DNA from 4 places in the Streptomyces sp. NPDC026659 genome. Region 2 is predicted to be linked to each of the others. Evidence: riboswitches for the same ligand, from Rfam matches in the RefSeq annotation. Region 2 holds a riboswitch; each other region holds the start of a gene.

The links. A riboswitch is a leader RNA that binds a small molecule or an ion and turns the genes downstream of it on or off. The one in region 2 is predicted to bind cyclic di-AMP.
Positions count from the first base shown of each region.
Region 1: linked by a shared signal. The riboswitch ahead of AB0E91_RS14550 (transglycosylase family protein) and the one ahead of AB0E91_RS08925 (M23 family metallopeptidase) in region 2 are both predicted to bind cyclic di-AMP.
Region 3: linked by a shared signal. The riboswitch ahead of AB0E91_RS22990 (C40 family peptidase) and the one ahead of AB0E91_RS08925 (M23 family metallopeptidase) in region 2 are both predicted to bind cyclic di-AMP.
Region 4: linked by a shared signal. The riboswitch ahead of AB0E91_RS04405 (M23 family metallopeptidase) and the one ahead of AB0E91_RS08925 (M23 family metallopeptidase) in region 2 are both predicted to bind cyclic di-AMP.

Region 1 is NZ_JBEZXY010000005.1:81,653-87,033, reverse strand. It holds gene AB0E91_RS14555 (transglycosylase family protein) at 1-870, shown strand, start outside; cyclic di-AMP (ydaO/yuaA leader) riboswitch at 1,063-1,236, shown strand; gene AB0E91_RS14550 (transglycosylase family protein) at 1,241-1,960, shown strand; gene eno (phosphopyruvate hydratase) at 2,336-3,622, shown strand; gene AB0E91_RS14540 (septum formation initiator family protein) at 3,758-4,234, shown strand; partial or broken gene AB0E91_RS14535 (DUF501 domain-containing protein) at 4,280-4,732, shown strand; gene AB0E91_RS14530 (Ppx/GppA phosphatase family protein) at 4,925-5,381, shown strand, end outside.
Region 2 is NZ_JBEZXY010000003.1:16,437-21,817, reverse strand. It holds gene ribA (GTP cyclohydrolase II) at 1-551, opposite strand, end outside; gene AB0E91_RS08940 (MarR family transcriptional regulator) at 719-1,246, opposite strand; gene AB0E91_RS08935 (dihydrofolate reductase family protein) at 1,317-2,450, shown strand; tRNA gene AB0E91_RS08930 (tRNA-Met) at 2,517-2,590, shown strand; cyclic di-AMP (ydaO/yuaA leader) riboswitch at 2,888-3,053, shown strand; gene AB0E91_RS08925 (M23 family metallopeptidase) at 3,063-4,076, shown strand; gene AB0E91_RS08920 (aldo/keto reductase) at 4,157-5,110, shown strand; gene AB0E91_RS08915 (PrsW family intramembrane metalloprotease) at 5,127-5,381, opposite strand, start outside.
Region 3 is NZ_JBEZXY010000009.1:109,983-115,363, forward strand. It holds gene bioB (biotin synthase BioB) at 1-1,214, opposite strand, end outside; gene AB0E91_RS22980 (8-amino-7-oxononanoate synthase) at 1,362-2,510, shown strand; gene AB0E91_RS22985 (ATP-binding protein) at 2,673-3,131, shown strand; gene AB0E91_RS22990 (C40 family peptidase) at 3,174-3,647, opposite strand; cyclic di-AMP (ydaO/yuaA leader) riboswitch at 3,651-3,874, opposite strand; gene AB0E91_RS22995 (hypothetical protein) at 4,307-4,612, opposite strand; gene AB0E91_RS23000 (ATP-dependent Clp protease proteolytic subunit) at 4,620-5,243, opposite strand.
Region 4 is NZ_JBEZXY010000001.1:1,016,082-1,021,462, reverse strand. It holds gene AB0E91_RS04415 (pitrilysin family protein) at 1-573, shown strand, start outside; gene AB0E91_RS04410 (pitrilysin family protein) at 570-1,958, shown strand; cyclic di-AMP (ydaO/yuaA leader) riboswitch at 2,204-2,362, shown strand; gene AB0E91_RS04405 (M23 family metallopeptidase) at 2,375-3,118, shown strand; gene AB0E91_RS04400 (GntR family transcriptional regulator) at 3,351-4,010, shown strand; gene AB0E91_RS04395 (HPr family phosphocarrier protein) at 4,193-4,474, opposite strand; gene AB0E91_RS04390 (GNAT family N-acetyltransferase) at 4,661-5,381, shown strand, end outside.

The DNA.
Region 1 (5,381 bases), on a different contig from region 2:
GGCTCCTGGAGCGCCAACACCGGCAACGGCTACTACGGCGGCCTCCAGATCTCGCAGGACGACTGGGACAAGTTCGGCGGCAGCCAGTACGCGGCCACCGCCGACCTGGCCAGCCGCTCCCAGCAGATCTCCGTCGCCGAGAAGATCCTCGCCGAGCAGGGCACCACCCACTGGGCGACCTGCGCCCTGACGGCCGGTCTGACCTCCGACTCCGCCTCGCTGAACGTGGACACGGGCGTCGCGGACACCGCGTCCCCGAGCGCCGGTTCCTCCGACGGCAAGGACACCGCCTCGCCGTCCGCATCGGATTCCGCCGGTAAGTCCGACTCGTCCGAGTCGGCCAAGCCCTCGGACTCGCCCTCCGCTTCGGCCTCGGCCGGCTCCTCCGCCGACCCGTCGGCCAAGCCGTCCGACGACAAGGGCAAGGACAAGGACGCGGACGCCAAGGGCTCCGGCCAGGACAAGGGCGCCAAGTCCGGCGCCTCCACCGCGGTCGACGACCCGGGCACCTCCGGCGACTACTCCGTCCCGGCCTCCGAGGCGTCGGACGACGCCTGGCAGGACGGCGGCTCCTGGAGCCTCGTCGACACCGGCTCGCTCTCCGGCGGCGGCCGCCACCGCGGCGGCACCGCGGACGAGGACGTGACAGGTGGTCAGAAGGCGGACAACGCCGGGCGGCACGCCCTGCCCTCCGCGACCACATACACCATCCACGAGGGCGACACGCTGGAGTCCATCGCCGACTCCCTTGGTGTCGACGGCGGCTGGCAGGCGCTCTACTCCGCGAACAAGAAGGTCGTCGGCGGCGACCCGGACGCCCTTGTCCTTGGTCAGACGCTCAAGGTGCCCGGCGGGACGGACGGCAAGTAGCCCGATTCGGGACGGGATTGACGTCCCTCTTCTGGCTGTATGTCCGAATTGGTGAAAGTGTGGGATGAGTCTCAGAGGCCCTGATCGTCTTTGAAATTCCCCTGTGTCCCTGTCTACGGTCGGTCCGCTCGTCACCACGAGCCCCGATGACCGGAACGCCGAATCCTGCCAGCGGTCACCCGGGAACAGTCGACGCGTCAAGCGCCGCCGGCAGGAGCGGGGGAACCAAGGTAAGTGCCCGGCCCGGTGGCTGACACCGGGACGGGCTTGGGGTGAAGCCACCCCCTCCACGACGGGGAGGGTGGCCGGGCAACTCAACCGGCCCGAACCCGACAGCTCACCTCGCAGGCGTCGGTGAGGGGATCGATCCATGCTGTTTTCCAGCAAGGGCACGCACCGTCGCCCGGCCAAGGCCGTCCGCACCCTCGCGCTCGCCGGTGTCGCCGGCGCCGCGATCGCCGGTCCGCTGATGGCGGCCGGCAACGCCTCCGCCGCCACCGCCTCCGAGTGGGACGCCGTCGCCCAGTGCGAGTCCGGCGGCAACTGGGCCATCAATACCGGCAACGGCTACTACGGCGGCCTCCAGTTCTCCGCCGCCACCTGGGCGGCGTACGGCGGCGCGCAGTACGCCGCCACGGCCGACAAGGCCACCAAGGACCAGCAGATCACCATCGCCGAGAAGGTCCTCGCCGCCCAGGGCAAGGGTGCCTGGCCGGTCTGCGGCACGGGCCTGTCCAGCACGCCGTACAGCTCCGCGGCCGCGAGCACCCCGTCCACCACCACCCCGTCCACCACGGCGAAGACCGCCACGGACACCGCCAAGGCCACGGCGGACGCCGCCGCGCGCACCACCGCCCCCCAGACCGCCTCGCGCTCCGCGAGCCGTCCGGCCGCGACCGTCACCACCCCGACCGGCCAGAAGGTCAAGAAGGGTGACGGCGAGTACAAGGTCGTCAAGGGCGACACGCTCAGCACCATCGCCACGAAGCACCACGTCAAGGGCGGCTGGAAGAAGCTGTTCGACCTCAACAAGGACATCGTCCAGAAGGCCGACCTCATCTACCCGGGCCAGCTGCTGCACCTGAAGTAGCGGCCCCGCGCCGCCCGCTCGAAGGGCGGCGCCCCCGCACCCGCTCACCCGCGCCGCCCCACGCACACGGCCGCGGTGAGCCCCCTCCCCCCCCACCGGTCCCCGCCCCGGCGCGTGTTCCCCCGTACGCGCCGGAGCGGGGTTCCGCGGCTCCGCGGGCCGCCCCGGGGGTCCGTACGCGCAGCCCCCCGCACCACGGCCCTGGCCAGACCCCCCGAACCCCCTTTGTTCCGGGCGTGAACAATGAGTACGGTCTCCCTGTCCACGGGACGGTCGGTCGACGGCCGACACCCCGGGGACGGTTAGGCTCTAGTCGCAAGGCAGTGCCGCAAGGCACACCGCCCCGCACATCTCAGCGTCACATCCAAGAAGGAGATGCTCGTGCCGTCCATCGACGTCGTCGTAGCCCGGGAAATCCTGGACTCCCGAGGCAACCCCACGGTCGAGGTCGAGGTCGGCCTCGACGACGGCAGCACGGGTCGTGCCGCCGTTCCGTCCGGTGCCTCCACCGGTGCCTTCGAGGCCATCGAGCTCCGTGACGGCGACCCCAACCGCTACCAGGGCAAGGGTGTCGAGAAGGCCGTCCTCGCCGTCATCGAGCAGATCGGCCCGGAGCTGGTCGGCTACGACGCCACCGAGCAGCGCCTGATCGACCAGGCCATGTTCGACCTGGACGCCACCGACAACAAGGGCTCGCTCGGCGCCAACGCCATCCTCGGCGTCTCCCTCGCCGTCGCCCACGCCGCCTCCGAGGCCAGCGACCTCCCGCTGTTCCGCTACCTGGGCGGCCCGAACGCGCACCTGCTGCCCGTTCCGATGATGAACATCCTGAACGGCGGCTCGCACGCCGACTCCAACGTGGACATCCAGGAGTTCATGATCGCGCCGATCGGCGCGGAGTCCTTCTCCGAGGCCGTCCGCTGGGGCGCCGAGGTCTACCACACCCTCAAGAAGGTCCTGAAGCGCAAGGGCCTGGCCACCGGCCTCGGCGACGAGGGCGGCTTCGCCCCGAACCTCGGCTCCAACCGCGAGGCCCTCGACCTCATCCTCGAGGCCATCACGGAGGCCGGCTACGTCCCCGGCGAGCAGGTCGCCCTGGCGCTCGACGTCGCCGCGTCCGAGTTCTACAAGGACGGCAAGTACCTCTTCGAGGGCAAGGAGCGCTCCGCCGCCGAGATGACGGAGTACTACGAGGAGCTGGTGGCGGCCTACCCGCTGGTCTCCATCGAGGACCCGCTGTTCGAGGACGACTGGGCCGGCTGGAAGGTCCTCACCGACCGCCTCGGCGACAAGGTGCAGATCGTCGGTGACGACCTGTTCGTCACCAACCCCGAGCGCCTGGCCCGCGGCATCGAGGAGGGCATCGCCAACGCCCTGCTGGTCAAGGTCAACCAGATCGGCTCGCTGACCGAGACCCTGGACGCCGTCGAGATGGCCCAGCGCAACGGCTACAAGTGCATGATGTCCCACCGCTCCGGTGAGACCGAGGACGTCACGATCGCCGACCTCGCCGTCGCCACCAACTGCGGCCAGATCAAGACCGGCGCCCCGGCCCGCTCCGAGCGCGTCGCCAAGTACAACCAGCTCCTGCGCATCGAGGAGATCCTCGACGACGCCGCGGTCTACGCCGGCCGCAGCGCGTTCCCGCGCTTCAAGGGCTGAGCATCTTCGTAAGGGCTCAGCTCTCCAGCTAGGGCTGAGTCCGCGCGGGAGTCCGCTCCCGCCAGTCGTCCTACGTCCCCGGACCCGGTCCCGTACCGTGTCCGGGGACGTACGCGTGAACGGGAGGCGGGGAAGATGGCCACGAGGGACCGGGACCGTTTCTCCACCACGACCAGGCTCAGGCTGCTCGGCGAGCAGACGGCGGCCCGCGTCTACCGCTCCCAGACCAAGCGCCAGGCCCGCCGCTCCCGGCTCACCGGCCGCGCCGCCCTGCTCGCCCTGGTGCTGTGCTCGCTGATCGTCGCGCTCGCCTATCCGATGCGCCAGTACGTCTCCCAGCGCGCGGAGATCGCCGACCTCCAGCGCCGCCAGGAGCAGGCCCGCGCACGCGTCGAGGAACTGCGCGACACCAAGGCGCGCTGGCAGGACGACGCCTACGCCGAACAGCAGATCCGGCGCAGGCTGCACTACGTGATGCCCGGCGAGACCGGGTACGTGGTCATCGACCCGGGCGCGGCCAGGCAGTCCCGCGCCGACAAGGGGGCCGCCCACCGGCCCTGGTACGCGAACGTCTGGGACGGCGTCGACAAGGCCGACGCCTCCGACCAGTGACCGGCATCCGCCGGTGACCCACAGAAAGCCACTCTGGAAGCAGTCATGGAAACGCCCCCGCCGCCCACTCCGCGCACCGAGCCCACCGAAGCCGACGTGGAGGCATTCAAGCAGCAGCTCGGCCGCCCGCCGCGCGGTCTGCGGGCCATCGCCCACCGCTGCCCCTGCGGACAGCCGGACGTCGTGGAGACGGCCCCCCGGCTGCCCGACGGCACCCCCTTCCCGACGACGTACTACCTGACGTGCCCGCGCGCCGCCTCGGCGATCGGCACGCTGGAGGCGAACGGCGTCATGAAGGAGATGACCGAGCGGCTGAAGACCGACCCGGAGCTGGCCGCCGCCTACCGCGCCGCGCACGAGGACTACATCCGGCGCCGCGACGAGATCGAGGTCCTCGCGGGCTTCCCCAGCGCGGGCGGTATGCCCGACCGGGTCAAGTGCCTGCACGTCCTCGTGGCCCACTCGCTGGCCGCGGGCCCCGGGGTGAACCCCCTGGGCGACGAGGCCCTCGCGATGCTGCCCGAGTGGTGGGCGAAGGGCCCGTGCGTGACGCCGGAGGGCGGCGCGTGCGGTGCGGCCGTCCAGGAGACGGGCTCTCAGAAGCCGGGCTCTCAGGAGACGGCCGAGGAACCCGCACGGTCCGCCGACGGCTTCACCCGTGTCGCCGCCGTCGACTGCGGCACCAACTCCATCCGCCTGCTCGTCGCCGACGTGAACCCGGAGACGGGCGAGCTGCGCGAGCTGGACCGCCGCATGACCATCGTCCGCCTCGGCCAGGGCGTCGACCGCACCGGCCGGCTGGCTCCCGAGGCGCTGGAGCGGACCTTCGCCGCGTGCCGCGAGTACGCCGGGGTCATCCGCGAACTCGGCGCCGAGAAGGTGCGGTTCGTGGCGACCTCCGCCTCCCGCGACGCGGAGAACCGGGACGAGTTCACGCGCGGTGTGGTGGACATCCTCGGTGTCGAGCCCGAGGTCATCTCCGGTGACCAGGAGGCCGAGTTCTCCTTCACCGGCGCCACCAAGGAGCTGACCGGCGGCGACGGCTTCGACCGGCCCTACCTGGTGGTGGACATCGGCGGCGGCTCCACCGAGTTCGTCGTCGGCGAGGACCATGTGCGGGCCGCGCGCTCCGTGGACGTGGGCTGCG
Region 2 (5,381 bases):
TGGGGCGTGGTGAAGACGCCCGTCGGGACGCGGTCGCGGACCGATATGCCGAGGGCGCGCAACTGGGCGGCCTTGTCGGGGTTGTTGGAGAGGAGGTCCAGCTCGGTGATGTCGAGGGCACCCAGCATCTGCGCGGCGGCGGTGTAGTCGCGGGCGTCCTCGGGGAGGCCGAGGGCGGCGTTCGCGGCGTAGGTGTCGAGGCCCTGGTCCTGGAGGGCGTAGGCGTCGAGCTTGTTGTAGAGGCCGATGCCGCGGCCCTCCTGGCGGAGGTAGAGGAGGACGCCGCCGCGTACGGCGATCCGCTCGACCGCCTCGCGCAGCTGGGGCCCGCAGTCGCAGCGGGCCGAGCCGAAGACGTCGCCGGTCAGGCACTCGGAGTGCAGCCGCACCAGCGGCACCGGGCCGGGGTCGCCGAGGACGAGGGCGAGGTGCTCCTGGCCGTCGGTGAGCCCGTGGAAGGTGACCAGCTCGGCGTCGGCCGCGTAGCCGTCGCCGAAGCGCAGCGGCACCCGGACGCGGGCGCGCGGGGTGGCGGCGGGGGTGTCGGGCATCGGGCCTCCGGGTTCCGTGCGGTCGGCATCGCGGTCGTCGGCCGCGCTCCATCTGCTTCAGATTTGAAACAGAGCGGTACGGTTCCGGACCCTACCGCATGCTTAAAAGTTGAATCAACTGTCCGTGAGCGGTCCGACACCGCTCAGCACCGGCTCAGCACGGCGGCTCAGCGCGGCGGCTCCGCGTACGGCGTCGACCGCCGTCGCCACGGCACCTCCTCCGCCGCCGCACCCCCGGCCTCCTCGCCCTGGAGCCCCCGCGCCACCCCGGCGCAGATCTCCTCCAGCTGCCGCACCTGCTCCGGGGTCAGCCGGTCGAAGAGGTTCGCGCGGACCGTGTCGACATGGCCGGGCGCCGTGCGTTCCAGGACGGCCATCCCCTCGTCGGTCAGCACCGCGATGCTGCTGCGCCGGTCCCAGCGGCAGTCCTCGCGCCGTACCAGGCCGTCCCGTTCCAGCCGGTTCGCCGCGTACGTCAGCCGGCTGCGGGTGATCTTCAGGTGCTCCGCGAGGTCGGTCATGCGCAGCCGCCGGTCGGGCGCCTCGGAGAGGGTGGCCAGCACCGAGTAGAAAAGGTGTGGCATCCCGGCGTCCTGCTGGAGCTGCCGGTCGATCGCGTCCTCCAGCAACTGGGAGGCGGCGAGGTAGGCGCGCCAGGCGCGCTGCTCCTCGGGCGTGAGCCAGCGGGTCGTCATGCCGCCAGTGTAGGTTTGTTTCAAACTTGAACCAAGATCAGCCCGCGAGTCACCCGGAGAGAGCGCGCCGATGCCGTACCCGTACGTCCTGCTGTCCGCCGCCGTCTCCCTCGACGGCTACCTGGACGACACCGGCCCCGACCGCCTGCTCCTCTCCAGCCCCGCCGACTTCGACCGGGTGGACGAGGTGCGCGCCTCCGTCGACGCCATCCTGATCGGCGCCGGCACCATCCGCGCCGACAACCCCCGCCTCCTCGTCAACGCGCCGGGGCGCCGCGCGGTCCGCCGGGCCGAGGGCAGGCCGGAGTACCCGCTCAAGGTCACCGTCACCGCCTCGGGCGACCTCGATCCGGAGGCCAATTTCTGGCACACCGGCGGCGAGAAGGTCGTCTACACGACCGACCCGGGCGCCGAGCGGGCCGCCCGCGCCCTCGGCGACACCGCCGACGTCGTCTCCCTCGGCCCCGCCCTCGACTGGCGCGCCCTGCTCACCCATCTGCACGACGAGCGCGGCGTACGGCGTCTCATGGTCGAGGGCGGCGGGACCGTCCACACCCAGCTCCTCCAGCAGGGCCTCGCCGACGAACTCCAGCTGGTCCTCGCCCCGCTCTTCGTCGGCGACCCGGCCGCGCCCCGCCTCTTCGGACCCGGCGCCTACCAGGGCGGCCGCCTCCGCCTCACCGAGAGCCGCCGCATCGAGGACGTGGTGCTCATGCGCTACGAGCCCACCGCCCCCGGCACCGGCCCGCTGCCCGTCGCCGCCGACCACCGCTGGCTGCGTACCGCCTGCGAGCTGGCCACGCTGTGCCCGCCCTCGGAGACCGCCTTCAGCGTCGGCGCGGTGGTGGTCGCCGCCGACGGGACCGAGCTGGCGCGCGGCCACTCGCGCGAGGGCGGCGACCCGGTGGTCCACGCGGAGGAGGCCGCCCTCGCCAAGATCGCCCCGGACGACCCGCGGCTGCCCGGCGCCACCGTCTACAGCAGCCTGGAACCGTGCGCCCGCCGCGCCTCCCGGCCCGTCCCGTGCGCCGGGCTGATCCTGCGCTCGGGCGTACGCCGGGTGGTCACCGCGTGGCGCGAGCCGGACACCTTCGTGACGGCGGCCGACGGGTCCGGGGTGCTGGCGGACGGGGGCGTGACGGTGGTGACGCTGCCCGAGTACGAGGCCGCGGCGAAGGCCCCGAACGGCCATCTGCTGCTCTGAGGCGCAGGTCACGCGTTATGGATGTGCATCTGGCCCCGCGCATGACGTATGGTTGAGACACAACGACGCGGGGTGGAGCAGCTCGGTAGCTCGCTGGGCTCATAACCCAGAGGTCGCAGGTTCAAATCCTGTCCCCGCTACTGAAGACTCAGGGCCGGAATCCAGTTCATCGGATTCCGGCCCTGAGTGTTTTCCCGGCCCCTCGCTGTCACGCACCGTGAGGTAAAGGTTTCCCTCCGCAGCGATTCTGAGTCATCATCAAAAACGCGCTCGCTGCTGATCGCCGGTCAACTCGCCCTCTTTCCGCCCGGCTTGGTGGTTAAGTCCGCTCCGAAGAAGCTTAAAGATCAAGCTGGCCCGGCTTGGAATCCGATGGCCGGGTCTATTAACGTTCGATAACGCAGCGCGGTCGTCCCAGCCGTCACCCGAGACGGCTCCGTGCGCACGCGCCGAATCCCGCGAGGGAACCGGGGAACCACCACCAAGGGGTGCATCACGCGGACATCTGCCGTGAACCGTATGGATCACGGCCGGTATACGCGCGTAGGAGACCTTCTGCTCCGAACCCGTCAGCTAACCCGGTAGGCGGCGGAAGGAAAGGAGCCCGCCCCCGTGGCGTCCGACCCCCACACCCCCTTCGCGCCGACCCCGGGCGAGAACCACACCTTCGGCTACGGCGCACCGCGCTCCGACGGCCCCTGGGAGGAGTGGAACCCCACCGAGGAGTCCGTCCCGGCCCCGCGCAACGGCCGGCATCGCGTCGCCAAGCAGCGCGGCGGCGGTCTCGCCCGCAGTTCCACCGTGCTCGGTGTCGGTGTCATCGCCGCCGTCGGCGCGGGCGGCATGGCCAGCGCCAACACCGGCAAGCCGCCGGTGTCCATCGCGCTGCCCGACCTGCCCGGCGTCGACTCCCTGCTGGACCAGGGCGCCGAGACCCCCGCGCCCTCGCTCGCCGCCGTCGGCACCGCCTCCGCGCAGAGCGAGGAGTCCGCCGACGCGGGCGAGGCCCTGCGCAGCCGGATCATCGCCCAGGCCGAGCAGCAGCAGAACCGGGCCGACATCCGCGCCACCGCGGCCGCCGTCGCCGCGGCCGACCAGCAGACCGCCGACGCCGCCGCCCAGGCCGCGAAGGAGGCCGCGGCCAAGGCCGCCGCCGCCAAGGAGAAGGCGGAGGCCGACGCGAAGAAGAAGGCCGAGTCGGCCCGACTGGCCGCGCTGGCCAAGCAGTACACGCTGCCGACCTCCTCGTACACGATCACCGGCACCTTCGGGCAGCCCGGCGCGATGTGGTCCTCCGGCTACCACACCGGTCTCGACTTCGCCGCGCCCACCGGCACGCTCATCAAGGCCATCCACGGCGGCACCGTCACCCAGGCGGGCTGGGCCGGCGCCTACGGCTACCGCACCGTCCTCACCCTCGAGGACGGCACCGAGCTGTGGTTCTGCCACCAGTCCTCGATCGGTGTCTCGGTCGGCCAGAAGGTCGCCACCGGCGAGGTCATCGGCCGCGTCGGCGCCACCGGCAACGTCACCGGCCCCCACCTCCACCTGGAGGTCCACCCCGGCGGCCAGGCCACCGGCATCGACCCGACGACGTGGCTGCGCGGCAAGGGGCTCAACCCCTGAGGCGGGCGCGGCCTCTGAGACAGGCGTGATCCCCGGGGCAGCCGGAATGGACGGGCCCCGAGTGATCGTTGAGTAGAGACATGACTGCCTCTCTTCCTCTGCGCAAGCTCGGTTCCTCCGGCCTCGAGGTCTTCCCGCTCGCCCTCGGCGGCAATGTCTTCGGCTGGACCGCCGACGAGAAGACCTCCTTCGCCGTCCTCGACGCCTACGCGGCGGCGGGCGGCAACTTCGTGGACACCGCCGACTCCTACTCGTCCTGGGTCGAGGGCAACTCCGGCGGCGAGTCGGAGACGATCATCGGCAAGTGGATCGCCTCCCGGGGCAACCGCGACCAGGTGGTCGTCGCCACCAAGGTGAGCCAGCACCCGGAGTACAAGGGCCTGTCCGCCGCGAACATCAAGGCGGCCGCCGACGCCTCCCTGCGCCGCCTCGGCACCGACCACATCGACCTCTACTACACCCACTTCGACCAGCCCGAGGTCCCCGTCGAGGAGATCATCGGCGCCCTGGACGAGCTGGTGAGGGCGGGCAAGGTCCGGCACATCGCCGCCTCCAACATCAGTGCCGAGCGGCTGCAGGAGTCCCTGGAGTTCTCCGACCGCGAGGGCCTGGCCCGCTACGTCGCCCTCCAGCCCCACTACAACCTGGTCTCCCGCGACACCTACGAGGGCCCGCTGCAGGACCTCGCCGCCCGGGAGGGCCTGGGCGCGGTGCCGTACTTCGCCCTTGCCTCCGGCTTCCTGACCGGCAAGTACCGGCCCGGCACCGAGGTGGACAGCCCCCGTGCCGAGGGCGCCGCCAAGCACCTGGCGTCCGAGCGCGGCCAGAGGGTGCTCACGGTGCTGGACGAGGTGGCCGCCGCCCACGGCGTGCCCGTCGCCACGGTGGCCCTCGCCTGGCTCGCCGCCCAGCCGACCGTCGTCGCCCCCATCGCCTCGGCCCGCACCCTCGACCAGCTCCCGGCCCTGCTCGGCCTGGCCGGCCTGCGCCTGACCCAGGACGAACTGGACCGGCTGACCGACGCCTCCGCCTGATCCGGCGGGACGGGCGCTACGACCGGTAGGGGTTGTAGCCGGAGTACGGCACCGACGGGTAGCCGTAGCCTCCGCTCCCGTGACTCCCGTACCCGTAGCCCGCGTACGGCACCGAGGGGTGGCCGTACGCGGGCCACTGCGGCCGGGGGACGGGCGCGGTGCCCCGGGCCGCGTACTCCAGCGCGGGGCGGGCCACTTCGCGGCGCCGCCACAGCGCGGCCAGCAGCTCGTGCTCACGGGTCAGGAAGTCCGCCCCGGCCCTGCCCCGGCG
Region 3 (5,381 bases), on a different contig from region 2:
TCCGTTCCGGCGCCACGGCGGCGTACGGCGACGAGGTCGGTACGGGGCGCGTCGGCGGCGGGCTTGGTGTCGGCCGGGGTCTCCGTCTCGTCCGGGGCGGTCGCCTGCGCCGGGGCCTTCGCCGGTGCGGAGTCCGCCGTACCGCACACACCGTGCGAACCGCAGCCACCTTCCCCGGCGGCACCCGACCCGCACCCGCCCCCGCCCGCCACCCGGTGCTCCGGCAGCGTGACCTCGTCGGCGCCCTCCACCTCGAACCCGGCGTCCGCGATCATCTCCAGGTCGGCCCTGCCCGCCTGGCCCTCGCTGGTGAGGTAGTCGCCGAGGAAGATCGAGTTGGCGAGGTGCAGCGCGAGCGGCTGGAGCGTGCGCAGATGGACCTCGCGGCCGCCCGCGATGCGCACCTCCACGTCCGGGCAGACGAAGCGGACCATGGCGAGGATGCGCAGACAGCGCTGCGGGGTGAGGTTCCACTCCTTGGCCAGCGGGGTGCCCTCGAACGGGATCAGGAAGTTCACCGGAACGGAGTCCGGGTCCAGCTCGCGCAGCGCGAACACCACGTCCACCAGATCCGCGTCGCTCTCGCCCATGCCCGCGATCAGCCCCGAGCAGGCGGACAGCCCGGCCGCGTGCGCCTTGTGCACCGTGTCCACCCGGTCGGCGTACGTGTGGGTGGTGGTGATGTCGCCGTAGGTCGCCTCGGAGGTGTTGAGGTTGTGGTTGTAGGCGTCGGCGCCCGCCGCGCGCAGCCGCTCCGCCTGGCCGTCGGAGAGCAGACCCAGACAGGCGCACACCTCCACGCCCTCGTTCTGGTCCTTGATCGCCTTGATGGTCTCCGAGACCCGGTCCACGTCCCGGTCCGTCGGCCCGCGCCCGGACGCCACCAGGCACACCCGCTTGGCGCCCCCGGCGAGCCCCGCCGCGGCCGCCTCGGACGCCTGGTCCGGCTTCAGCCAGCTGTACTTGAGGATGCCCGCCGTCGAGCCGAGCCGCTGCGAGCAGTAGGAGCAGTCCTCCGGGCACAGGCCCGACTTGAGGTTGACCAGATAGTTGAGTTTCACCCGCCGCCCGAACCAGTGCCGGCGCACCTTGCCGGCCGCGGCCACCACGTCGAGCAGTTCGTCGTCGGTGGTGGCCAGCACGGCGAGCGCCTCGGCCCGCGTCGGCGACTCGCGCCGAAGTCCCTTGTCCACCAGCGTGTTCAGGAGGTCCATGGGGCCCGATCCTGTCCTACGGCACCGCCCCGGGCCAAGGAGACTTCACACAACAGAAGCCGTTCGGAGTGTGGGTATTGCCACATCATGGGCGGCGACACGGACCGCTAGTGTCTGTCCGCTACCTACAAAAGCACCGGAGGACCCATGGCGTTCGGCTGGATCGACGAGGAGGCCGGGGCCCGCCGCCGCGCCGGACTGGTACGCACCCTGCGCCCCCGTCCGTCCCACTCCCCGCTCCTGGACCTCGCGAGCAACGACTACCTGGGCCTCGCCCGCCACCCCGGGACCACCGAGGGCGCCGCGCGTGCCGCCCGTGCCTGGGGCGGCGGTTCCACCGGCTCCCGGCTGGTCACCGGCACCACCGAGCTGCACACCGAACTGGAGCGCGAACTCGCCGACTTCTGCGGCTTCGAGGCCGCCCTGGTCTTCTCCTCCGGGTACGCCGCCAACCTCGCCGCCGTCACCGCGCTCGCCCCGCACGGCTCGCTGATCGTCTCCGACGCGGGCAACCACGCCTCGCTCATCGACGGCTGCCGGCTCGCCCGGGGCACCACCCAGGTCGTCCCGCACGCTGACCCCGAGGCCGTGGACAAAGTGCTCGGCACCCACCGGGGAGCCGCCGTCGCCGTCTCCGACACGGTGTTCTCCGTGGACGGCGACGCGGCCCCGCTCGGCGCGCTCGCGGCCGCGTGCCGGGCGCACGGCGCGGGCCTGGTGGTGGACGACGCCCACGGCCTCGGTGTCCTGGGCGACGGCGGCCGGGGTGCCCCGCACGCTGCCGGGCTTGCGGGCGCCGACGACGTGGTGGCCACCGCGACCCTCTCCAAGTCGCTCGGCAGCCAGGGCGGCGTGGTGCTCGGCCCGGAGCGGGTCATCGCCCACCTCGTGAACACGGCCCGTACCTTCATCTTCGACACCGGTCTCGCCCCCGCCTCCGTCGGCGCCGCCCTCGCCGCGCTGCGGCTGCTGCGCCGCGAGCCCGAACGAGCCGCCCGGGCCCGTACGGTCGCCGCCGAGCTGCACACGCGCCTGACCGCCGAGGGCCTGAACGCGGTACGTCCCGACGCCGCCGTGGTCTCCGTACGCGCCCCCTCCGCGTCCGACGCCGTCGAGTGGGCGGCCCGCTGCCGTACGGCCGGGCTCGCCGTGGGGTGCTTCCGGCCGCCCTCGGTGCCGGACGGGATTTCACGGCTGCGGCTGACGGCGCGGGCGGACCTGAGCGGCGAGGAGATCGCGCACGCTGTGAGGGTGATCGGCGAGACGCGGCCGCAGGTCCGACGCGGACGGGAGTGAGCCGGGCGTGCGCCGGAGCGCGTCGGGAACCCCAAATCCGTTCTCGCGTCGCAGAGTTCACCGCATCGGGCGATAGATATGTGCATATATCGGGGGTTGGTACCCCCGGCCGGTCCGGTGGTGGCAGGCTGACCGCCCGGCGTGGAAAGGGACGACGTTGCCATGGCAGACCATCTGGAAGCTTCCGTCACTTTGCCGAGCGAGCCCGCCTCGGTCGCCACGGCCCGCTCCTACGTACTCCGCGTCCTGGCGGAGTGGGGTCTGCCGTCGGACACCGAGGCGGCCGACACCGTACGGCTCATCGTCTCGGAGCTGGCGACCAACGCCGTGCAGCACACCTTCGGGCAGTCGCCCACGTTCACCGTGGACCTCGTCCTGGTGCGGGACGAGTGGCTGCGCATCGGCGTGACGGACAGCCACCCGCGCTTTCCCAGACGGCTGCCCGCGGCCGTGCAGCAGGACAACGGGCGGGGGATGGTCATCATCCGGTGCCTGACCGCCGAGTGCGGCGGCAGACTCCGGGTCCGTTCCACCCGCGAGGGCGGCAAGACGGTCGCCGTCGAGCTGCCCTGGACGGCGCCGGCCGGGCCCCTGACGGCGGCGGCGCGTCAGGAACCGTAGCCGCGGCCCCGCTCCGGGGACCGCGGCGGCGCTCACGCCGGGTCAGTTCACCCGGCCGTACCAGACGCTCTTGGTCCAGATCTTCTGCAGGCGCACCACGTCCCCGGTCTTCGGGGCGTGCCAGATCTTGCCCTTCCCGGCGTAGATCCCGACGTGGTAGACGCTGGACCCCGAGTGGAAGAACACCAGGTCGCCGGCCTTGCGGTGGCCGGCCGAGATGTGGTGCGTCTTGTTGTACTGCTGGGCGGCGGTGCGGGGCAGCTTCTTGCCCGCCTTCTTGAACGAGTAGAGCGTCAGCCCCGAGCAGTCGAACCGGCGCGGTCCGGTGGCCCCGTAGCTGTACGGAGCGCCCTTCTTGGACGCGGCGATCTGGAGCGCCTTCGTCGCGGTGGTCGCGGCGGAGGCCTCCGTGGCCAGCCCCGGCACCGCGATCGAGCCGCCCACGGCGGCAAGAGTGAGGGCCGAAGCCGTTCCGGCCCGGGCCATCAGCGACGGGACACGATTGAGCGCAGTCATGCGCAACCCTTCGTCAGCCGCCTGTGAAGGATGACCTGTCGGATTCGGGCTGGCGAAGTTGCCCGGCCGTGTCGCCACGGCTTCACCCCAAGGGCCACTCGGTACGACCGCCCGCTGTTCGCGAACGTCCGTGCCGGCGACCCGTCTTGCTCGGGTCCTCCACTCCTGCCGATGCACTCCTGTCGACCGGTCATCCGGGCGGCGGCAGGACTCGGCGTCCGCCCGGACCGCCCCGCCGCTGTGGCGGGGGCTTGTCGTCAGACAGGGATCTTCACTTACTACTGCCGGAAAATCCCAATGGAATCGGCGGTTTGTGGCGTTACTCACCACTCGCCCGATCGGGTGGACAGTCCCGTTCCCGAACTTCCGTCAGCCCCCGTGCGTAGCCCCGGACCTGGGGCGCGAGGGCCCCTCACGGCACGGTCACGCGTGCGCCGCGCAACTCGGAGGGCGCGGAAACGGGCCCGGAGATACACCGGTCGGCGGTACCACGTTCGGCCCGTTTCGGCTCCCCGAGTGGGGGAGTGCTCGACGCGCGGGGTCCGGTGGGGGTGCCGGGCGTCCGGGCGGGGTGTCGTGGTCGGGCGGGAGCGTGGCGGGGGTGGGGTCGAGGGGTGTGCCGGGCTCGTGGAAGGTCAGTGGTATTCCGGCGCGTCGGGTCACTTCCCGTCGTCCGGCGGAAGCACGACCCGCGCGGTGCGGCGTTCGCCGTCCAGCAGGCGCAGCGCGCGTGTCAGCGTGCTCCCGTGCAGCTCCGTCTCGCCCCGCTGGTGCATCAGCGTGAGCGCGTCCCTCAGCTCTGTCGCCTTGCGCACGAGGGCCTGCGCGGCCCGCAGACCGCGGTACGTGTCCTCCTCCCGGGCGGGGTTGATCCGGCCGAGCAGCTCGGCCGTCTCCAGGTAACGGTCGATCAGCTCGCCCTCGGCGCGGGTCAGCGCGGGCAGCGGTGGAAGGTCCGGCAGCACGGCGCGCTCACCGGGCGCCGGAGGTGCGGCTCTGCACGACCTCGTCCGCGAGTCCGTACGCGACGGCGTCCCGCGCGTCCAGCACCAGCTGCCGTTCCAGATCGGCGTGCACGCGCTCGGCGTCCCGACCGGTGTGGCGGACGAGGATCTCTTCCATCAGGGCCCTGGTGCGCACCAGCTCTTCGGCCTGGATGAACAGATCGCTCGGCTGCCCGTGCGCGGGCTCGTGCAGCGCGGGCTGCTCCAGCACGACCCGGGCCCCGGGCAGCACGAACCGCTTCCCCGGTGTCCCCGCCGCGAGCAGCACCGCCGAGGCGGAGGCGACCTGGCCGAGGCAGTAGGTCGCCACGTCGCAGGAGACGTACCGCATCGTGTCGTACACGGCGGTCATGGCGTGGAACGAGCCGCCCGGGCTGTTGAGGTACAGGGTGATGTCCCGGTCCGGCGCGGTGTGTTCGAGCTGCATCAGCTGACCGATCACATCGGTCGACGCGGTGTCGTCCAGCGGAGTCCCCAGAAACACGATCCGCCCCTCGAACAGCTTGGAGTACGGATCGAGCGTGCGCAGCTGCCCCGTCCCGGAGCGCTCGGTGAACTCGGGCAGGACATATCGGGCGGACGAACGGGACATGGGCGTACCCCTCCTGACGAGCGGGCCGTGATGGCCCTCGCTTCTGTAAAAAATGTACAGGACGTACGGGGCGCTGTGCTCGCCCGACGGACGGTCATGTCCATTCAGTGCGACGGGAGTTCAGGGGAGAGGTGGCTC
Region 4 (5,381 bases), on a different contig from region 2:
CGCGCGAGTGACGCGGCCGACCTCGCGCTGACCATCCTCGGCGGCGGCGAGTCCTCCCGGCTGTACAACCGCCTGGTGCGCCGCGACCGTACCGCCGTCGCGGCCGGGTTCGGCCTGCTGCGCCTGGCCGGTGCCCCCTCGCTCGGCTGGCTCGACGTGAAGACCTCCGGCGACGTCGAGGTCCCGGTCATCGAGGCCGCCATCGACGAGGAGCTGGCCCGCTTCGCGGCGGAGGGCCCGACTCCGGAGGAAATGGAGCGCGCCCAGGCCCAGTTGGAGCGCGAGTGGCTGGACCGGCTCGGCACGGTCGCGGGCCGCGCCGACGAACTGTGCCGCTTCGCCGTCCTGTTCGGCGACCCGCAGCTCGCCCTGAGCGCCGTCCAGCGCGTCCTGGAGGTGACCCCCGAGGAGGTCCAGGAGGTCGCCAAGGCCCGGCTGCGCCCGGACAACCGCGCGGTCCTCGTCTACGAGCCCAGGTCCCCGGAGACGGTCGAGGACGCCGACCTGCCCGACGACCCGGAGCGCGAGGCCACCGTAGAGGCCGGCAACGACAACGAGGAGACGGCCAAGTGACCGAGCTCGCCACCATGGAGTTCCACCCCCAGCCGCAGCCGGGCGAGGCCAAGCCGTGGGCGTTCCCCGCCCCCGAGCGCTCCACGCTGGACAACGGCCTGACCGTGCTGCGCTGCCACCGCCCCGGCCAGCAGGTCGTCGCCGTCGAGGTGCTGCTCGACGCGCCCCTGGACGCCGAACCGGCCGGTCTCGACGGTGTCGCCACGATCATGGCGCGCGCCTTCTCCGAGGGCACCGGTGAGCTGAGTGCCGAGGAGTTCGCCGCCGAGCTGGAGCGCGCGGGCGCCACGCTCGACGCGCACGCCGACCACCCCGGCGTCCGGCTCAGCCTGGAGGTCCCGGTCTCCCGGCTGCCCAAGGGCCTCGGCCTGCTCGCGGACGCCCTGCGCGACCCGGCCTTCGCGGAGAGCGAGGTCGAGCGCCTGGTCCGCAACCGCCTGGACGAGATCCCGCACGAGCTGGCCAACCCGGCCCGCCGCGCCGCCAAGGAACTCTCCAAGGAGCTGTTCCCGGCCTCCGCGCGCATGTCCCGCCCGCGCCAGGGCACCGAGGACACCGTCGAGAAGATCGACGCGTCCGCCGTGCGCGCCTTCTACGACCGCCATGTGCGCCCGGCCACGGCCACCGCGGTCGTCGTCGGCGACCTGACCGACATCGACCTGGACGGGCTGCTCACCGAGACCCTGGGCGCCTGGACGGGCACGCCGGGCACGCCCCGCCCGGTGCCGCCGGTCAGCTCCGACGACACCGGCCGCGTGGTCATCGTGGACCGGCCCGGCGCCGTCCAGACCCAGCTGCTCATCGGCCGCACCGGCTCCGACCGGCACGACCGGGTGTGGCCCGCGCAGGTGCTCGGCACCTACTGCCTCGGCGGCACCCTCACCTCCCGCCTGGACCGCGTCCTGCGCGAGGAGAAGGGCTACACCTACGGCGTGCGCGCCTTCGGCCAGGTGCTGCGCTCCTCCGCCGACGGCACGGGCGCCTCGATGCTCGCCATCAGCGGCTCGGTGGACACGCCCAACACCGGTCCCGCGCTCGCGGACCTGTGGACCGTGCTGAACACCCTCGCGGCGGAGGGCCTGACCGACGCCGAGCGGGACGTGGCCGTGCAGAACCTGGTCGGGGTCGCCCCGCTGAAGTACGAGACGGCCGCCGCCGTCGCCGGGACGCTGGCCGACCAGGTCGAGCAGCACCTGGCCGACGACTACCAGGCCGAGCTGTACCGCCGCCTGGCCGCGACCGGCACCGTGGAGGCCACCGCGGCCGTCGTGAACGCCTTCCCGGCGGACCGTCTGGTGACCGTCCTCGTCGGTGACGCCGCTCAGATCAAGGAGCCGGTGGAGGCCCTCGGTATCGGCCCGGTCACCGTGGTGTCGGCCGAGTAACCACGAGGAGCGACAAGGAACGGCGAGCGGCGACACCCGCACGCGCGCAGGGGCCCTGACGGCAGATGACCCGTCAGGGCCCTTTCATGTTCGACCCGGTCGGCAAATGTCCGGATTGATGCGGAGGTTGCCCGTCTGCCCTGTGTCGTGCGCTACAAATGCCCGGAGTCGTTTGAGTATCGGCCGCCGTCCCCATTAGCTTCTTCCGGGCTGTCCGTCAGGCAGTGCGCCGCGCCCGCGGCACCGGACAGCCGACGCCGAGTCCCCGCATGGCGCGAGCCTGGGGAGCCGGGGAACCATGTTCCCGAGGTGAATCGGGCACCCACGCGCGAGCGGGGGAGTCCGTAGGAGACCTTCCTCTCCGAACCTGTCAGCTAACCCGGTAGGCGTGAGGGAAGGAAAGGACCAGCCACCACATGGCGTTCATGTGCGCCACCGGGAAGCATCGCAGGCCCGGACGTGTCACGCGTACCACCGCTCGGGCGGCCGGAGTAGCGGCCCTCACCACCACCGGTGTCGTCGGCACCCTCACGGCCTCCCCGGCCCTCGCCGCCGACAACTCCGCCGAGCAGACCGGTCTCACCCCGGTCATCAGCGTCAACGACGACCTCGCCGCCGAGATCGACGCCCAGGCGTCCGCCCAGCGGGCCGCGGCCGAGCGCAAGGCCGCCCAGGAGGCCGCCGCCGCGCGCGTGAAGGAGGCGCGCGACGCCGAGATCCGCGCGGCCCGCGCCGCCGAGCGCGAGCGGCTGAACGCCTTCGTCGTGCCGATCACCCACTCCTACGTCTCCACCGGCTACAAGACCGGCGGCTCCCTGTGGTCCTCCGGCAGCCACACCGGCATCGACTTCCACGCCGCGAGCGGGACGCCCGTCCACGCGGTCGGCGCGGGCACCGTCGTCTCCGCCGGCTGGGGCGGGGCGTACGGCAACGAGGTCGTGATCCGCATGGCCGACGGCATGTACACCCAGTACGGCCATCTGTCGTCCCTCGGCGTCTCGGTGGGCCAGCAGGTCACCCCGGGCCAGCAGATCGGCCTGTCCGGCGCGACCGGCAACGTGACAGGACCGCACCTGCACTTCGAGGCCCGTACGAGCCCCGAGTACGGCTCGGACATCGACCCGGTCGGCTACCTCCGCAAGCACGGCGTGGACGTCTGAGCCGCGCCGCGTCTCAGGCAGTACTCCAGGGAGCCCCGGTCCGCACCGCCGCCGGGGCTCCCGCTCTTTCCGCGGCGTTTCCCGGCGCGTCGGGCGTCCGCCACCGAGCCGCGCTGTCCAAAAAAGAGCCATGAATTCCGGTCCGCCGTCGGAAATTCCCGCACATTGCAATAGAGTCACGGAACAGACGTCCGGCGTCGACGTTTCACGGGGATTAAGGCGGAGGTGGCTCATGCGTATTCCGGCGCATTCGGTGTGCACGGCGATCCGGGACGACATCGTCGCCGGGGTCCACGAGCGCGGCAGCCGCCTGACCGAGGAGGTCCTCGCCCGCCGCTACGGCGTCTCGCGCGTCCCCGTCCGCGAGGCGCTGCGCACGCTGGAGGCGGAGGGGTTCGTGGTGACCCGGCGGCACGCGGGAGCGTGCGTGGCCGAGCCGACCGAGCGGGAGGCCGCCGACCTGCTGGAGATGCGGCGCCTCCTCGAACCGCTGGGTGCCGCGCGGGCCGCGCAGCGGCGCACCGAGGCCCACCTCAAGGTGCTGCGTGGCCTGGTCCGCCTTGGCCAGGAGCGGGCCAGGCGCGGGAACAGCGAGGATCTGCGGGCGCTGGGCGGCTGGTTCCACGAGACGCTGGGACAGGCCGCGGGCAGCCAGTCGCTGACCGCGCTGCTCACCCAGGTGCGGCACAAGATCGCCTGGATGTACACGGTGGAGGCCCCGGCGAACCCGGTCGAGTCCTGGGCGGAGCACGGCGCGATCGTGGACGCGGTGGCGCGCGGGGACGGCGACCGCGCGCGGTCGCTCACGGCGCTGCACGCCGAGCGCGCGGCGTTCGCACACCGGCTGCGGCAGCCGCAACATGTTGTAAACACAGCGGGTCAGCGGAATTAACACGGGCGCTGTATACAAAGAACAGCTCTTTCGATGGCGTTGTTTTCCGCTGCCTGTTTTCTTTTGTGTGCCGTGAATTCCAGGGCCGTCTCGCGCCCGAAGGTAAAAACGCGGAAACCGCGCCACCCGGAACAGGTGACGCGGCTTCCGCTCTTGACGAGACGAGACCGTCGCTACGCGATTCAGACGGTCTCGGGCAGCTCGTCCAGGCCCTCGGCGACCAGCTTGGCCAGACGCTCCAGCGCGGCGTCCGCACCCTCGGCGTCGGAGGCGAGGACGATCTCCTCGCCACCCTGGGCGCCCAGGCCGAGGACGGCGAGCATCGAGCCCGCGTTGACCGGCGTGCCGCCGGACTTGGCGATGGTGACCGGGACGCCTGTGGCCGTGGCGGCTCGGACGAAGATGGAAGCGGGGCGGGCGTGGAGGCCCTCGGCCCAGCCGACGTTGACGCGGCGCTCAGCCATGTGATGCTGCCCTTCAGTCTCTCAGTTGTCTAGACCAGTTTCCCACACGGGGAAGCGTGCCCGGAGCGGCAGTTCACCCCTCCGGAGCTCCTCCGGACCGGTCGTCGGACCGCGGCCTCGGCCCGACTTCCGTTTCCCACAGACTGCCTCGCGCCGTTGTCGTACGCGAGCCGTACTCTGGGGCCCATGCAGACCCCGGCGGACCGGCAGGACCGGCACGAGTACCCCGCCCACTGGGAGGCGGACGTGGTGCTGCGCGACGGTGGCACCGCGCGCATCCGGCCCATCACCACCGACGACGCCGATCGCCTCGTCAGCTTCTACGAGCAGGTCTCCGACGAGTCGAAGTACTACCGCTTCTTCGCCCCGTACCCCCGGCTCTCCGCCAAGGACGTCCACCGCTTCACGCACCACGACTTCGTGGACCGTGTGGGGCTCGCCGCCACGGTCGGCGGCGAGTTCATCGCCACCGTACGCTACGACCGGATCGGCGCCGACGGCATGGCCGCCTCCGCGCCCGCCGACGAGGCGGAGGTCGCCTTCCTCGTGCAGGACGCGCACCAGGGCAGGGGCGTCGCCTCCGCGCTCCTGGAGCACATCGCGGCCGTCGCGCGCGAGCGCGGCATCCGCCGGTTCGCCGCCGAGGTGCTGCCCGCCAACACCAAGATGATCAAGGTGTTCACCGACGCCGGGTACACCCAGAAGCGGAGCTTCGAGGACGGGGTCGTCCGGCTGGAGTTCGACCTCGAACCCACGGACCGCTCCCTCGCGGTGCAGCGGGCGCGGGAACAGCGGGCGGAGGCCCGGTCGGTACGGCGGCTGCTCGCGCCCGGCTCCGTCGCCGTCATCGGCGTCGGCCGCGCGCCGGGCGGGGTCGGACGCAGCGTGCTCGGCAACATCCGCGACG